DNA from 3 places in the Sanguibacteroides justesenii genome. Region 1 is predicted to be linked to each of the others. Evidence: riboswitches for the same ligand, from Rfam matches in the RefSeq annotation. Region 1 holds a riboswitch; each other region holds the start of a gene.

Region 1 (5,961 bases):
CCTGAATTTGTTTATGATAATGCCTTTAATCTGACGCTTTTCCTCTTCGTCGAGTAAGGCGATAGAGCCGTATACCGAAGCGAATACCCCCCCCCGGTCTATGTCGGCCACGAGATAAGTTGCGGCTCCCGTGCGGACAGCCATGCGCATATTGGTAATATCCCTGTTCTTCAGATTCAGTTCGGATATGCTTCCCGCTCCTTCTAACACGATAGGGTTGTATCGCCGGGAGAGGCGTTGGTAAGCCGCATAGGCCTGATTAAACAGTTCCGCTTTGTTGTTCGCCAGAAAATACTCTTTGGCCGTCATATTACCGATCGGCTTTCCATTTAAGACGACCTGTGAACTTTGTTCGTTCGTCGGTTTTAGCAACACGGGATTCATATCACTCTGCGGTGGAATCATGCAGGCTTCCGCTTGTACGGCTTGAGCACGTCCGATCTCCAATCCGTCCGGAGTGGAATAGGAATTGAGAGACATGTTTTGAGCTTTAAACGGGGCCGGATAATAACCGTCTTGTTTAAAAATGCGGCAAAAAGCGGCATTCACGATACTTTTTCCAGCATCGGAGCAAGTCCCGACGAACATGATGGGTTTTAACCGCATAAATAGAAAATTTTAAATTTCACTTGCCAGCTTAACACGATGCAAATATAGCGCGGTGCAAATTTATTTTGGTAGTTTGTAAGATGAATTTTTCAAATATTGTCGTTTAAGATTTTTTCTTGTATAGAAAAGATTGCCAACGTTCTTCTTCCGTCCCTTGTAAATCCATTTCATAGCGGGCCAGCGTGAAAAAGAGATCCGATAAGCGATTGATAAACCGAAGAATAACCGGAGTGACCTCCTCTTCTTTGTTTAATGTCCATAAGCGTCTTTCGGCTCGTCGGGCGATGGTGCGAGCCATATGACATTGAGCGGAAACGAGTGTTCCTCCTGGGAGAATAAAATGTGAGGAGGGATGACGGATGGCGGATTGCCATCGGTCTATTTCTTGCTCGCAGCAAATATCTAAATCTTCGGGAAGCGGATTCGGATTTTGGGGACGTAAGGCGGTAGGAGTTGCCACGTGGGACATAACGGTCATGAGGGATTTTTGAATGAAATGGAGCATCTCCTGCCACTCGTGCCTTTCTCCGATTTGGGCCCGGATAAGTCCGATACAAGAGTTCAATTCGTCCAGGGTTCCGTTGGCCTCGATGCGAGGATCGTCCTTGTCGACCCGTTTTCCCCCGTGTATTCCTGTTGTTCCTTTATCTCCTCCTTTGGTGTATATTTTCATGTCTGTAAGTGTCGATGGAATGTTTGTTTATAAAATCTGAAATAAAATGCAGGCCGTATTTTCCATAATTGGTAATTCGGTCATCTCCATGGCTTTTTTTCCTTGCAGGTAAGTGGCGATGGCTCGGTTAAAGGCTCCGTGGCCTACGGCGACGATTCGTTTTCCCTCGTGATATGTCTTTAAATACCGAATGAAAGCGGCAGCCCGGTTGAACAGTTCATCTACCGATTCGACACTATCCGGTAAATCGCTCCAATTTACATCGTCCAATTGTTGTCCCGTGTATACGCCCCAGTCCATTTCCCGGAGCAGGGGGGTCGCTTCAGGCTCCAATTCGTGAAATGAAGCGATTACTTCGGCCGTCTCCCAGCTTCTGGCCAGATCACTGCATACGACGGCATCCACTCTTTCATTTTTTAATTTCTCGGCTAACTTTCTTGCTTGTTCAATACCTAACGGGGAGAGGGTGCCCGGGAGTTGCCCTTGCAAAATATGTTGTTGATTTTCTAACGTTTCCCCATGACGGGTAAGAGTGAGTTCTATCATGGCATCTCTTCTTTGATTCTTTCCCGCGAAGGTAATAAACAAATTCAAGTTTTTGTTACTATCGTCTTTTTACCAATCTGATGATGTATTTTACGGATAAAACAATCCCGCTCACGGAGACAAAGGCACATCCGAGCAAAAGTCCCCACATGACGATTGTCCATAATACGGGACGATCGATTAGAAATTTGAAATCCAACCGGTGTAATCCCCGGAAGGCCCAGCGTTTCCAACGTCCGTTGTTATCATAATGTTGCGGTTGAAAAGATTTCAAATTATAATAATAGCAATCTCCGGATTCATTATCCAACGTTACTTTATAGACAGGTAGAGGTAAAGTTCTGCGACGGGAGATGTAATAGTTATCGTATTCTTCCATTTTGACGATGGTGTAGTGAACCGTATCGGCCGTCAGTTTCTTTACGGCAGCGTAGATCGTCTCTTCGGTGATTTGAAAAGGGCGTATCGAGTCGGCGGATGCATCCAGAATAATTTCTTTTTCCACTGTCCGTAATTTGTAAAGTGGTATATCGTTGTAATTACTCCAGGTAATCTCTTTTACAGGACCATGTGTTTTCGATACTTCGGCAATAGCCTTCCGGTAATCCAGATTATATTTTTCGATGGGAGGAGCAGCCGCGATGGAAGGACGGCTTCTGAACGCGTTACCTGCCTTTTTGTTATTGTTGAATAAATTGGAAAAGGTGGGTGATATGGGCGCCCATGCACTGAATAGCCAAGTACAGATAAAGATACCGAAAAAGAAACCGGTGATGTGATGCCAGCGGAACCACGGCTTTGTATAGGGAGAATGAAGAAAGCCTTTCCGGCGGGCTAGCCAGTAGGCTCGGATTCCGAGAAAGATTCCACTGATGCACATGATAAGGCTGAGTAAGCAACTCCAATACAAAAGAGTATCCCATTTTTGTATATCCTGTCGAATAGAGGTGATGTATAACCAATGGGGAATAGCTCCTATCCAGGCCCAAAAGCGTTGTTCCCGGGAAGAGAACTGTAGGATATTTCCGGTACGGGAAGAGATATAAAGTTGGTAATGTTCCGGTCCGTCAAAATAGAATTTGTAGATAGGCAGGTCTTTTTTCAATTGTCCGAAAGGAATCCATACCTCTAATTTGCGGAGTGTATCGACCTCGGTGATGTTACGATCCGGACACCAGTATTTGGCTCTCTCCTCGCAAAGGGAATAGATGGGAGAAGGGAGGATATAGGTACTGTCGGCGTAGAGATCGGTTACTTCACGCCATCTGCCGTAATGGAAAACCGGTTCGCCGAAGGGATTGTTTAAATTAAAGTTGTTCGAGAGTACATTTTGGGGTAAACGTTGCCGTATCTCGTTGATTGCGGGTAGACGAGAGGTATCCAGGGCTTCCTGGCGAGGAAGTCTTTTGTCCGGTCCTACCCGGGGAAAGGAGTGGTATATCAATACTATACCGGAAATGCACCATAAAAAACACAGTATACAGAGTAAAAGTCCGAGAATCCGGTGTACGTGAATAAAAAATTTAATCATATCTTTTTAGTTTATAGTTTTATAAATATGTTGCTTACTTCACGCCAGGAATTCATCGGAACTCTTATCGAATCGCTCGATAACGATTCAATAACGGCTTGATAGTTAAAATCTTTCATTTTTGATGAAAAACATTTCAGTAACGCTATCCTTAACCCCGAGCATATGCGTTAACTATTGGTTTCGGTAGGTCTCCTGACTCGCCCCGGATAGATACCTTCCCATTCCCTCGTATTCGCTGGAACAGTGGTGTAAGAATTTATCCGTCATATATCTTCTTTTCAGAAGAAGCGGGCATCACAGTAGCGGGTACTGTACCGGATTCTGACCGGTTTCCCTCTTGTGTGTTAGTTAGAATGATAACACAACACCAAAACGCTGCAAATGTACAATTTTTTTTGAAATGATGTTATTTCTGGAAAAATATCATGAAATAAAAAATGGTAATAGTGTTTCTAATAAAGAAATTTGTATTACTTTTGTGCCGTTTTGGTGCGATACCTCTTTTCTTGAGGTGAAACAGAATAGGGAATCCGGTGTGAATCCGGAACTGTACCCGCAGCTGTAAGTTCCTGTAAAAGAATTTTGTACTTCAATGTCACTGGTTGAAACCGGGAAGGCGGCAAAATTCGGAACAAGTCAGAAGACCTGCCAAAGCACGTAAACCATAGCTTTCGGGAACAAAAGCGAGAGGAGAAAGATAAATTTATACTTTTTACTCATGTACCCTTAAACTATGTTAATAATGCTTTATTCATTATTAATATATAGTTTTTATGAAAAAAGTTGTTGTACTAACATTATTGTTACTGGTGTGTGTCGGCTCTCTTTTGGCCGAAGATAAAGACAAAAGGAAAAAAAAGAGTATCACGGATTCGATTTTTAATATTGAAGAAGCGACGGTCTTGGGAAAAAAGAAAAGAATGGAATTAATGGGACTGAATGTACCTCTCAGATTCGTTCCGTTAAATGTATCTCTATTGTCTGCAAAAGTGCTTGAACGGAAAGGAATTACCGAATGGGTGGATGCCGTTCGTTTTCTGCCTGGCGTCCGACTGGGCAACCAGGGCGGTTTGTGGAGACGTTTTTACGTCGGAGGCTCCAATATGCCGGCCGTTTTAATGGTGGACGGTATTCGGGATGACCGGCAGAGTATTAACACGTTTCCTTTGGGGGATCTTGCTTCGGCGGAGTCTATCGAAGTGCTTCGCGGACCTGCAGCCATCCTTGCCGGTTACGGAGCCATGGGAGGTGTTATCAATATTGTGCGTAAGAAAGCCTCTCCCGAATTTTTGGCGAATGCCCGTTTCAGTTATGAGAGGTGGGATGTAAAGAAGGTAAGTTTGGGATTCGGCGGTAAATTGGTCGGACCGGTAGAGTACATGGCTAACTTGCATTACGCTACTTTGGGAGGTTGGCGTCGTATGTCTCCTCAGCGTTTATCCGGAATAGCGACATTGGGAGCTACTTTAGGCAAGAGCAGAGTTGATGTCGCCTTTGGTTTTGAAGACGACCATTATACGGTCGAATTGGGGGCTGCTCCTTATATGCCGGGGGATATGGTGGATATGGCTACCGATAAAGTGGTTATGCGTAAGGGAGATCGTCATCCAACAGCCGATTTCGGGCAGGTTTATAATGATTTTGCCAATGATTCGCATAGCCGGAAAGGGTATAATATAAAACTTGATTATGTTTATACCTTTACGAACGGTTTGAAATTGAAGGAGGTTTTTGCTTTTGATCACAGCTATCACCGGACTTCCGGAGTAGGAAGTCTTTCTTACAAAAGTGCGAAAACTCCCTTTGAAGGAGCGGATTACAAATATTATACGGAGAAGAACGGGGTTCGGGAAGCGACTTATGTGGATATAGATTCTTTGCGCCGTTTCGGGGCGAGCGGTTTTTTCCCGCGTCACGATACTTATAACAACACATTAGAGTTAACCGGCGATGCGGAAATAGCTTCTACAAAACACCATTATGCTATCGGTTGGAATTGGTCGTTATTTGATATGCGACAATATTGCGGTTGGGATAACGGAGATACCTACGGTCCGGGAACCGATGTGATGTTGTCCGTGAAAAATCCGGAACTTGTACAAGGGTACTGGATACAGAATGTATCTTCCATTTACTTGAGAAAATGGTATACAAACGGTATCTATTTCCGTGATGTATTTGAATGGAATGATAAATGGAAATTCATGGCTTCCGGGCGTATGGATTTTTACAAGAGAAGAATGATGGCCAATTTTCCGACGATCGACGGGAAATCGTTCGATTACGATAAAAAAGATATGGGAAAATGGGCGAATTTTCATGCCTCAGCTTTTACCTGGCATGTGGGAGCTGTTTATTTTCCCCGTCCAGAATTATCGATTCATATTGCCCACGGGTCAGCCTTTACTCCGAATACGACGACATATCGTGTAAATAATATCTATTTGGATAAAAACGGAAATTCGATTAATCCGGATAAGGAAGGGGATCAAATTTTCAAACCCGAACGGGATTACTCTTTTGAGACGGGAGTTCGTTATACTTTTAACGAGTGGTTGGATGCAAGCGTAAATTTCTCTTACATCCGTCGTACCAATAT
Region 2 (5,961 bases), 120 kb from region 1:
ATAAAAACTCCATCGCATATACAATGCGGGAAAGAATTAATCACGTTTACGAACAAAAAATGCCTTCAGTAAATCGGCGCATGCTTCGCCCAACACTCCGGCTACCACTTTGGTCTTCGGGTGAAGTATAGGGGGAGTCAGCCTTGCGTATCCCCGGTGCGGGTCCGATGCTCCATACACTAACTCTCCCAACTGAGCCCACGCTAAAGCCCCCCCGCACATAGTACATGGTTCCATCGTCACGTAAAGCGTACAGTCATTTAAATATTTTCCTCCTAACGAAGCGGTTGCCGATGTAATCGCCAACATTTCCGCATGAGCCGTCACATCATTCAATCTCTCGGTTTGATTATGGGCCCTGGCAATAATTTTATCCTTGCAAACAACAATCGCTCCCACGGGGATCTCCCCTTCCGACTGAGCAATATAGGCTTCTTCCAAAGCCTTTTTCATAAAAAATTCATGTTTATCCATCTGATGTATCGTATGAATAGCTAAAGTCTGCATTTTTTTCGAGACCTACAAATTTTCTCTCTCATTTCCCGACAAACCGACTCCCCGATAGCCTTTTCACTTTTTTTCTTTGTTTAAATTCATTTTATACATACCTTTATCATGACAATTACGTAAGAATATATCTAAACATAAATAATATGCAGACGATTGACAATTACAATTTTAAAAACAAAAGGGCGTTAATTCGAGTCGACTTTAACGTACCTATGAATGACAAATTCGAAATTACAGATGATACCCGCATGCGGGCTGCCATTCCAACGATAAAAAAAGTATTGGAAAAAGGAGGTTCTGTTATTCTCATGTCTCATTTGGGACGTCCGAAAAACGGACCGGAGGATAAGTTTTCTTTGAAACACATTCAAAAGCACTTAGAGGAGTTATTGCATACCCCTGTTAAATTCGCGGAAGATTGTGTCGGAGAACAAGCCCAAAAGATGGCAGCCGATTTAAAACCGGGAGAAGTACTTCTATTGGAAAACCTTCGTTTCCACAAAGAGGAAGAAAAAGGGGACAAACAATTTGCCAAAGAACTGGCCTCTTTAGGAGACGTATGGATCAACGACGCCTTCGGAACCGCCCACCGGGCCCATGCCTCTACTGCCGTGATCGCCGAATTTTTCCCGAACGACAAACTTTTCGGTTATGTCATGAAAGGAGAATTAGAAAGCGTGGATAAAGTAATGCACAATCCGACCCGTCCTTTTACAGCCATCATGGGAGGTTCGAAAGTATCCTCTAAAATCGATATCATCATGAATCTGATGGACAAGGTGGATAACCTGATTTTGGGCGGTGGTATGACTTATACTTTTAAAAAAGCATTGGGTGGTCATATCGGAAATTCGATTTGCGAAGAAGATAAACTGGATTTAGCCCTCGATATCCTAAAAATCGCCAAAGAAAAGGGGGTTAATTTAGTGCTTTCCAACCAAACATTAGCCGCCGACGCTTTCAGTCAGGACGCCCACACTCAAATTGTAGACCCCATGAATATCCCGGACGGCTGGGAAGGTTTGGACATCGGCCCGGAAACCCGAAAGGAATTTGCAAAAATCATCGAAAATTCAAAAACCATTCTTTGGAACGGTCCCGTAGGCGTGTTTGAGATCCCCAAATTTGCCGAAGGAACAAAAGCCATCGCCGAAGCCATCGTGAAAGCAACCGAAAAAGGGGCCTTCTCGCTTATCGGCGGAGGAGACTCGGTCGCAGCCATCAACCAATTCGGTTTAGCCGACAAAGTCAGCTACGTCTCTACGGGAGGTGGTGCATTGCTCGAATATATCGAGGGCAAAAAGCTCCCCGGAATCACGGCTATCCGGGAAGAATAATACAGGAAGCACATATACAAAAAGGTATTGTCTTATTTATTCTACAGACAATACCTTTTGTTCTTTTTTAATATGTTGCTTTTTTATATTTTTGCGACATGGAATTAAATTTTAGTATTAAAGAGATTTTTACGGCCTTTATGGTATTGTTTGCCGTGATCGATATCACCGGTTCCGCTCCTATAATCATGAATCTAAATAGTAGCGGGAATAAGGTCAATGCGGAAAAAGCAACCGGAATTTCTTTAGCTATTTTTATCACGTTTCTCTTTGCCGGCGACGCCCTATTAAAACTATTCAATATCGATATCTCTTCCTTCGCCATAGCCGGAGCTTTGGTACTTTTTGTATTAGCGATCGAAATGACTTTTAATATCGAGGTTTTCCGCAATAATGGTCCGGGAGGTTCCGCAACCATCGTTCCCGTGGTCTTTCCTTTGGTTGCGGGAGCTGGAGCTCTCACGACGACCTTATCTCTCCGTGCGGAATGTCATGTCGTTAACATCATCATAGCCATTATTTTAAACATGGCAGTAGTTTATATCGTATTAAAAAACGTCTCTTTGGTGGAACGTTTGATCGGAAAAGGAGGAGTGTACGTATTACGTAAATTTTTCGGTATCATATTATTGGCTATGGCCGTCAAATTATTCACGACCAACTTGACAAGCCTACTTAACTCCTTTTCCTGATTAACCATTGTTATCTTCCCCGGACGATTGTCCGATAATGCTCCCATCTTTCAGTGAATCGACTGTAAGTACATTATTCTACCATACCTATCCATCATTGTAACAGCCTTTATTCAGACAGGCAATATTCCTGTATTTTCGAAATCGAATTTTTAATTGCACATTTTATTTGTTTATTACTAAATACTATCTAATTTTGCACCCGATTAAACAATCGATTTTGGTGTCACCTTTCGTTTTACGGAAGGTGGTGAAAAGGGAATCAGGTGAGAATCCTGAACAGACCCGCTGCTGTAAGCTCCACCGAAATTTTCGAACAATACTCACATCCACTGTTTCGACACGAAATGGGAAGGGCGTTTGAAAACGGAGTAAGTCAGAAGACCTGCCAATATCGTTATAATCTGAAGCTTTCTGGGAGTAGAGCTTGGATATAAACGTGAACATTATCCGATTTATTCTTTACGACAAAAGAGTAACTTCGTTATTTGTACCGCAGGATATTCTCCAGAAGGCTGTTTATTACTTTAATGACAGCTAAAAATGAATTATTCGCATCTTATAGCTCTGAATTTATGGTTGTTGATGACACCGGGAATTTATGCCCAACAGCAGGACACAACTAAAATGTATCATATAAAGGAAGCCGTTGTTTCCGCCAAGCAGATACAAAAAGAGATCATTCCCGTCCAAATTTTATCCGGAGCTACTTTACAAAAATTAAGCGTCCACTCTGTCGCTGATGCTTTACGCTATTTTTCCGGAGTACAAATTAAAGATTACGGGGGAATCGGAGGGTTGAAAACCGTTAATATCCGGAGTATGGGTACTCAACACGTCGGAGTTTTCTATGACGGGATCGAGTTGGGAAATGCCCAAAACGGAATTATCGATTTAGGACGTTTTTCGTTGGACAATATGGAGTCCATTTCATTATACAACGGACAACGAAGCGCCATTTTCCAATCGGCCAAAGACTTCGGTTCAGCCGGATCCATTTATATGGTCTCCAGGATCCCCCGATTCAATCCGGAGAAAAAATACAATGCCAAATTTACCTTTAAGACCGGTTCCTTCGGGTTGGCCAATCCCTCCTTTCTGCTGGAAAACCGACTCGGTAAAAATATCGACGGTTCATTAAGCGCAGAATACATGTATACCAACGGAAAATACAAATTCAGTTACCGGAAGAAAAACGGTTACGATACCACTGAAATACGTAAGAACGGGGATGTATACGCCATTCGAGCAGAATACGGTCTTTTCGGCAAGCTCAAAGAGGGAGAATGGAAAGCAAAAACTTATTTCTATCATTCGGAAAGAGGATATCCCGGAGCCTCGGTACGTGAAGAGCCCGGGAAATTTAAAAATCAGGATCGACAATGGGATTCCAATTTTTTTCTACAAGGCTCCTTTAAAAAGTACTTCAACCGTTACAGCATGCTTATCAACGGCAAATACGCTTACGATTACCTGCATTATCTTTCCGATCCCCGCTTGGACGCTTCTACGATGTATGTAAACAACCACTATCGCCAACAAGAGGTATATCTTTCTTCCGCCAACCTGTTCAACGTTCTTCCCGGATGGAATCTAAATTTATCTGCCGATTTCCAATGGAATAAATTGAATGCAGACCTCGTCGATTTTGTCTATCCTACCCGTTACACGGGCTTAATCGCACTGGCTACGGCTATTAATTTCCAGCGTTTGAACATACAGGCAAGTCTACTGGGTACCTTCGTCAATGATAAAACTCGCGTTACAAATGCAGCTGCAGACAGTAAACAAAAGTATACCCCCACCATTGTCCTTTCCTGGCAACCCTGGGAGGAAAAAGATTTGAATTTCAGGGCATTTTACAAACGAATATTCAGGATGCCCACCCTGAATGATCTGTATTATACCTTTATCGGGAACAAAAATCTGGCTCCGGAATACACGATCCAATACGATTTCGGTATCACCTATGCCCGCCAGTTTACCTCTTCGGCACTAAAAAGTTTAGAAATTCAAGTCGACGGCTACTATAACGAAGTAACCGATAAAATCATCGCCATTCCGACCTCCAACCAATTTCGCTGGACAATGATCAATTTGGGAGAGGTCGAAATTCGAGGAGTGGATGTTGCCTTACAATCGCATTGGAATTTCAAACGTCATTGGTTGCTCGATACCCGAATAAACTATACCTACCAGAAGGCTCAGGATTTCAGTAAACCGGGAAGTCCTTTTTACGGAGATCAGATCCCCTATATTCCCTGGCATGGCGGATCCGCAATCCTGAACGGCAGTTATAAAAGCTGGGATTTGAACTACAGCTTCATCTATACCGGAAAACGTTACGAATCGAGCGCCAATATTCCTGAAAACAAAGCCAAAGAGTGGTATACAAACGACCTTTCGGCTTCCAAGACATTTCTGTGGAAGAAGGCAAAAATCCGATTGACGGCAGAAATCAATAACCTGCTGAATCAACAATACGAGGTCGTGGAGTGTTATCCCATGCCGGGTACCAACGTAAAGTTTACGATCAATATAGAAATCTGATACAAATAAACCTTTAATCTTTTAAAGTATGATCAAACTAAAAATTCATGTAGGTATACTCTTTCTGGTAGGAAGCTTTATATTCTCTTCCTGCCGGAACGATGATGAAGAGATCATCTCTTCGGTTATCACCCAAGTAGCGCCGAGCGATTCGGTCTCCGGTCCCATTAAGGGATTCTTTCTGTTGAACGAAGGAAATATGGGCAGCAATAAAGCCACTTTGGACTACTTCGACTACACGACCGGAAAATACCATAAAAATATCTTTCCGGAAAGAAATCCTTCGGTTGTCAAAGAACTCGGAGACGTAGGAAACGACATTCAAATTTACGGAAACAAATTATACGCAGTTATCAATGCCTCCAATCTGGTGGAAGTCATGGATGTCAATACGGCCAAGCATATCGGAACAATTTCTATTCCGAATTGCCGATACATCGTATTCGACAAAGGATACGCTTATGTCAGCTCTTATGCCGGAAAAATAGAAATAGATCCCAACGCCCGGTTAGGGTATGTAGCCAAAGTGGATACGGCTACCCTGCAAATACTCGACTCCTGTTCCGTGGGGTATCAACCGGAAGAGATGGTTATTGCCGGAAATAAACTATACGCAGCCAACTCCGGAGGGTATCGCGTTCCCAACTACGACAATACGGTATCGGTCATCGACCTGAACAGTTTTAAAGAGATTAAAAAAATTCCGGTAGCCATCAACCTCCACCGGATGAAAATCGACCGGAATGCCAATATCTATGTTACCTCCCGGGGAGACTATAAAAACATACACTCCAACACCTATGTCATCGATCCGAGAAAAGACATCGTCACCGACGTTCTGAATTTCCCGGCAAGCGAGCTATACCTTTGCG
Region 3 (5,961 bases), 130 kb from region 1:
TCGTAAAAAGGCATTTCGTTATTCCCTTCTGTCCGGCCTGGCGGAACCGACCGGTGCTCTTCTGGCTTATTTAGTACTCATGCCCTTTATGTCGCCCGTCCTGATGGGATGTATCTTCGCAGCCGTCGCAGGTATCATGGTCTTTATTTCCATAGATGAATTACTTCCTGCCGCCCGGGAATACGGAGAACACCACATCTCCATCTACGGACTTATCTCCGGAATGGGAATCATGGCTTTAAGTTTAATTTTATTGGCATAACCAAAAAGATATGGAACATACGCACGAACATCACCACCATAGAATCACCAGTCTAAATAAAGCTTTTATCATAGGGATCACGTTAAACACGGCTTTCGTGGTCGTTGAATTCGTTGCGGGATTCTGGTTTAATTCTTTGGGATTACTCTCGGATGCGGGACACAACTTAAGCGATGTCTTCAGTCTTGTATTGGCCATGCTGGCTTTCCGGCTTTCCCGCGTACAAGCCAATACCAAATACACGTACGGCTACAAAAAAAGCACGGTCTTAGCCTCCCTTTTAAATGCCGTCATCCTGTTGATTGCCGTAGGCTTCATCTTGGGAGAAAGCATCAACAAACTATTCCATCCTCAGCCGGTCGACGGAGACGCCGTCGCCTGGGTTGCCGGAGTCGGAGTAGTCATCAACGGGATCACGGCCTGGCTGTTTATGAAAGATAAAGAAAAGGACCTGAACGTAAAAGGAGCTTATCTACATATGGCAGCAGATGCCTTGGTCTCCATCGGTGTTTTGGTCTCCGGATTGATTATCGCCAACACGGGATGGAATATCATCGATCCGCTTATCGGGATCGGAATTGCCGTCATCATCGTTTATTCCACTTGGGGATTGCTGCGAGACAGTATTCGCTTGTCCTTAGACGGGGTTCCCGCCGGAACCGATTACAGACAGGTCGAAAAAACCATTGCCTCTGCCCGCGGGGTAAAAGGATTTCATCATTTGCATATCTGGGCTTTAAGCACGACCGAAACCGCTCTTACCGTACACGTCGTCATCGATGACATGTCCCAAATGGAAACCGTAAAATGCGATTTGAAACATGAATTGGAGCATATCGGCATTATTCATGCCACGTTGGAATTTGAAGCACCGGGATCTCATTGCAAGGATTGCCAAAAAGAATATTCAGACTAAAATGTTTCCCAAAAATGAAAACTTTATTAAATAAATATCATACAAAATTTTCCTATTCATACACACAAACAACTTAATATAAGTTTATTAACAATATATCTCACTTAGAATTATTGTTAAAAACAAAAATTACGATATATCCTATCTTATTTTTATTTACTTTCGTCATGCATTCGGTTCACGTTTGTGATTAATAGGGAATCCGGTGAAAATCCGGGACTATACCCGTAGCTGTAAGCTTTTTTTGTTTTTCGATCAAAAGATCCACTGTCGGGTAACCGATGGGAAGGAGGTCGAAAATAGCGAGTCAGAAGACCTGCCGATTGCGATATATCCGTAACTTTCGGGTGAAAAGCGAGGAGAAGGCTTGCCTATCGGACTATTCTCATTTTACCCAAGGTTATAGTAAATTTATTTATTCATTACTAAAACCTTTAAGAATGAACGAAAACAGCTCTTTTTCAAAAATTGTAAAACGCAACGGGGAGATTTGCGATTTTAAAGCGGAAAAAATCGAACAAGCGATTTTTAAAGCTACGCGAGCAACGGGAAACCCTCATCGTAAAACAGCACGCGAACTCTGCAACAAGGTGATTGAAATTCTAAAAACCGACACCCCGGAAGGAGTCATTCCCCACGTGGAGATCGTACAGGACACGGTTGAACAGGTACTCTTGCAACACGGAGATTTCAATTTATTGAAAATTTATCTGCTTTACCGGAAACAACATGAACAGATCCGGAATTCCAAGGTATTGCTTACCAATATCGAAGTGATGGACGATTACCTGACTTTAAGCGACTGGAAAGTAAAAGAGAGTGCCAATTCGTCCTATTCTCTACAAGGGTTAAACCAACATATCTCCACCCAGATCACGTCCAATTACTGGTTAAACAATCTCTATCCGGAGAGAATATCCGAAGCTCACAAAAGCGGGGCCCTTCATATTCACGATCTCGGATTTTTAAGCGTGTATTGTGTCGGATGGGATCTGAAAGACTTACTAACAGTCGGTTTCAGGGGAGTTGAGGGAAAAGCCCAAAGTAAACCGGCCAAACATTTCCGGACAGCTTTAGGACAAATTGTCAACTTTTTCTATACCATGCAGGGAGAAGCCGCCGGGGCTCAGGCCTTCTCCAATTTCGATACCTTCCTGGCCCCTTATATCCGCTACGATCAATTGGATTACAAACAGATAAAACAATGCTTACAGGAGTTTCTGTTTAACTTAAACGTACCGACACGAGTCGGCTTCCAAACCCCTTTTACCAACATTACCATGGACCTAACTGTTCCGGATTTCTTAAAAAACGAACCGATTGTTCACGGCGGAGAAATCAAGGAAGAAGTATACGGCGACTTCCAAGCGGAGGTCACTTTACTGAATAAAGCATTTGCCGAAGTAATGTACGAAGGTGATGCTTCCGGCAGTCTCTTCTCCTTCCCTATCCCGACCTACAATATCACTCCGGATTTTGATTGGAACAATCCCGAATACGAAGGGATATGGGAGATGACGGCCAAATACGGGATTCCCTATTTTTCCAATTTCGTGAATTCCGATATGAAACCGGACGATGTCCGCAGCATGTGCTGCCGTTTACGCTTGGATAAACGGGAATTGATGAAACGGGGAGGAGGACTGTTTGCTGCCAACCCGCTTACCGGGTCCGTGGGTGTCGTTACTATCAATCTGCCCCGTTTAGGTTATGAATCCGTATCGGAAGAAAACTTTTATCAACGTCTACGTTATTTGATGGAAATCGCTAAAGATAGCCTGGAGATCAAACGAAAAGTCATTGAACGTTATACCGAAAAAGGACTTTATCCCTACTCCAAATACTACCTCAGACACGTACACGAACGTTACGACTGTTTCTGGAAAAACCATTTCTCTACCATCGGGATAAACGGAATGAACGAATGCTGCCTCAACTTCTTAGGAGTACCTATCACCCATTCGGACGGAATAGAATTCGCTCAAAAAACAATGCTTTTCATGCGGGACATTTTAACCGAATTTCAGGAGGAGACCGGCAACATCTATAATTTGGAAGCCACTCCGGCAGAAAGTACCTCCTATCGTTTTGCTTTACTGGACACGGCCGCATATCCGGACATTATCGTGGCCAACCGGAAAGAATTCGAAAAAGGAGCACAACCTTATTACACGAATTCCACCCATTTACCGGTACATTTTACGGAAGACCTGTACGAAGCACTCGAACAACAGGATCAGCTTCAAACCCTTTATACCGGAGGAACCGTCTTCCACGTTTTTACCGGGGAACACCGGACTTCCGCCCAAGCCGCTAAAAACATGATACGGAAAGTAACTTCCGCATTCCGGTTACCCTATATCACGCTCTCGCCTTCCTTCAGCATATGTCCCTCCCACGGTTACATAGCCGGAGAACATTTTACCTGCCCCCAATGCGGAGCGAAGTCGGAAGTATACAGCAGGATCGTCGGCTACATGCGTCCAGTGAGTCAATGGAACAACGGAAAACGGGCCGAGTTTGACGACCGGAAACATTTTGACAACAGTATCACGGAAGAAATTGCGATATGCGAATCGGAGGATTGATTAAACAGAGCCTGATCGATTGGGAAGGGAGAGTGACCGCCGTTATATTTACCCAGGGATGCAATTTCCGGTGCGGTTATTGTCACAATCCCTCCCTTGTCCTACCGGAACTTTTTACGAATAATCAAAAATGGACGGAAGCGGAACTATTTTCGTTTCTGTCCAAACGCCGACAATGGTTGGACGGAGTTGTTATCTCCGGAGGCGAACCAACCCTTCAACCTGACCTTATTCTTTTTGTCCAAAAAATAAAAAAGTTAGGGTTCGACATAAAATTGGACACGAACGGGAGCAATCCCGACCTTCTCCGAGAACTTATTGCCGGGAAACGGATCGACGCAATTGCCATGGACATAAAATCCGCGTTAAACCTAACTGCCTACCGGAAAATAAGCCCCAATATAAGTTCCGAATTGCTGGACAAAATAAAAGAGTCTATTCGTATCATTCGGGCTTCAGGTATAGAGTATCTTTTTCGGACAACCGTTATTCCGGGTTTACAAACGGAAAAGGAACTGGAAAATGTAAAAAAGGAGTTCGAAAAAGATCCTTTTCTTTTACAGGAGTTCCGGAATGGGGATATCTTAAAAAATTACTTATTGCAATTGAATTCCTAACTTCCGGAAGTTCTTGTGCAATCCAAAAAGCACCAGAATATCTCTTCTTTCAAGTATCAGATCACTTGGCAGCTCGGGAAGAACCGTAGGCTTATCCTCTTTTTCCTGCAAACGTTTCAGGGTTATCAATTTCAAACCGAACTCCCGCTCGAAATCCACATCGCCTAATTTACGACCGACGAATCCGGCAGGAACTTCCCATTCGATAATCACGTGATCGGTATCGACCACGTAAGAATCGATGGTCGTTGCCAACTCTACCTTCAGGGCAAAAAAATCGGCATATTCCCACTCCGGATTGATAATCTCCGTAATACCCATCGTCTCCATAATCGTTTTGTGAACCTCCGACATGGCTCTGGCAACGATACGCTTGACTGCAAATTGTTTCAACAGGGCAAGTACGTACAAAGAGGTACCGAAATCCTTACCGATGACCACAAACACGATATCCACATCTTTCAAAGGTAGAGATCCCAAAGCCTGTTCGCTCCGGACGTCCAAGGCAATGGTCGTCGTAATGCTGTCCTTGTACTGATTGATTTTATTCAAATCGTTGTCAACTCCGATCACCTCATGTCCCAAAGCCGTCAAACGCTGTGACAAAGCCAGTCCAAAATGTCCTAAACCGATAACAATGCACTTCATATCATTCAAACATTAACTTCATTCATACTTATAATATCACCGTATCGTCCGCATACCTGTACAACTTCTCCTGCCGCTGCTTGACAACACCCGATAACAACGTGATCAATCCTACCCGCCCCACGAACATCGTGAGACTAATGATTATTTTTCCCGCATCACTCATAGCCGGGGTAAAATTCAACGAAAGCCCTACCGTTCCCAAAGCAGAAAAAACTTCAAATACGATTTGAACGAACCTCCCCTGAGGTTCCAGTATCGAAAGCAGCATAACGGCCAAAGCCGTCCACGCCAAAGACAAAAAGATAATCGCCTGAGCCCGATTCACATTTAAACGGGTTAATTGTCTCTTACCGATCTCCACCCTATCTTCTCCCCGGAGAATAGCGATAACATTCTTTAAAGCGATAACGAAGGTAGTCGTTTTTATTCCCCCGCCCGTAGACATCGGAGAGGCTCCGATCCACATCAATAAGATAAATAGAAAAATCGTAGCCTGATGTAACGCAGCCATATCCACATTATTAAATCCTGCCGTTCGAGTCGTCACGGAAGCCATAAACGAGGTAGCCAACTTTCCTTGCCAGGATAGACCTTCCAGGGTATTACCATCTTCAAAAAACAAAAAGAACACCATTCCCAACACCAATAAGACCAAGGTTGTCGGCAACACGATCCGAGTAGTGGTGCTCACGATATGAGCCCTATACTCAACTTTTCGTTTTCCATGAAACAAATACACTAAAAAACACCGTATCTTATATTTAAAATAACTTCCGTAATTAAACAATATAGGAAATCCCAGGCCGCCGAAAACGATCAGAAGACCTAACCAAACTTGTAATCCATAAACATTTCGAACCAAAGGATCATACAAATTTCCGGGCAAAGTAGAAAAACCAGCGTTACAAAATGCCGAAACGGCATGGA

Evidence for each region. A riboswitch is a leader RNA that binds a small molecule or an ion and turns the genes downstream of it on or off. The one in region 1 is predicted to bind cobalamin.
Region 2: it holds a riboswitch for cobalamin, as region 1 does, so the genes downstream of both, DMB45_RS04545 (TonB-dependent receptor) here and DMB45_RS05060 (TonB-dependent receptor) in region 1, are expected to answer to the same signal.
Region 3: it holds a riboswitch for cobalamin, as region 1 does, so the genes downstream of both, DMB45_RS04495 (ribonucleoside triphosphate reductase) here and DMB45_RS05060 (TonB-dependent receptor) in region 1, are expected to answer to the same signal.

The regions. Positions count from the first base shown of each region.
Region 1 is NZ_QJPL01000002.1:486,609-492,569, forward strand. It holds gene DMB45_RS05040 (cobyric acid synthase) at 1-606, opposite strand, end outside; gene DMB45_RS05045 (cob(I)yrinic acid a,c-diamide adenosyltransferase) at 713-1,282, opposite strand; gene DMB45_RS05050 (histidine phosphatase family protein) at 1,310-1,828, opposite strand; gene DMB45_RS05055 (PepSY domain-containing protein) at 1,887-3,359, opposite strand; cobalamin riboswitch at 3,528-3,749, opposite strand; cobalamin riboswitch at 3,833-4,029, shown strand; gene DMB45_RS05060 (TonB-dependent receptor) at 4,136-5,961, shown strand, end outside.
Region 2 is NZ_QJPL01000002.1:371,512-377,472, reverse strand. It holds gene DMB45_RS04560 (nucleoside deaminase) at 37-474, opposite strand; gene DMB45_RS04555 (phosphoglycerate kinase) at 654-1,847, shown strand; gene DMB45_RS04550 (MarC family protein) at 1,946-2,539, shown strand; cobalamin riboswitch at 2,744-2,946, shown strand; gene DMB45_RS04545 (TonB-dependent receptor) at 3,125-5,089, shown strand; gene DMB45_RS04540 (YncE family protein) at 5,118-5,961, shown strand, end outside.
Region 3 is NZ_QJPL01000002.1:355,518-361,478, reverse strand. It holds gene zupT (zinc transporter ZupT) at 1-262, shown strand, start outside; gene DMB45_RS04500 (cation diffusion facilitator family transporter) at 273-1,178, shown strand; cobalamin riboswitch at 1,336-1,516, shown strand; gene DMB45_RS04495 (ribonucleoside triphosphate reductase) at 1,619-3,766, shown strand; gene DMB45_RS04490 (anaerobic ribonucleoside-triphosphate reductase activating protein) at 3,748-4,383, shown strand; gene DMB45_RS04485 (potassium channel family protein) at 4,363-5,031, opposite strand; gene DMB45_RS04480 (TrkH family potassium uptake protein) at 5,060-5,961, opposite strand, start outside.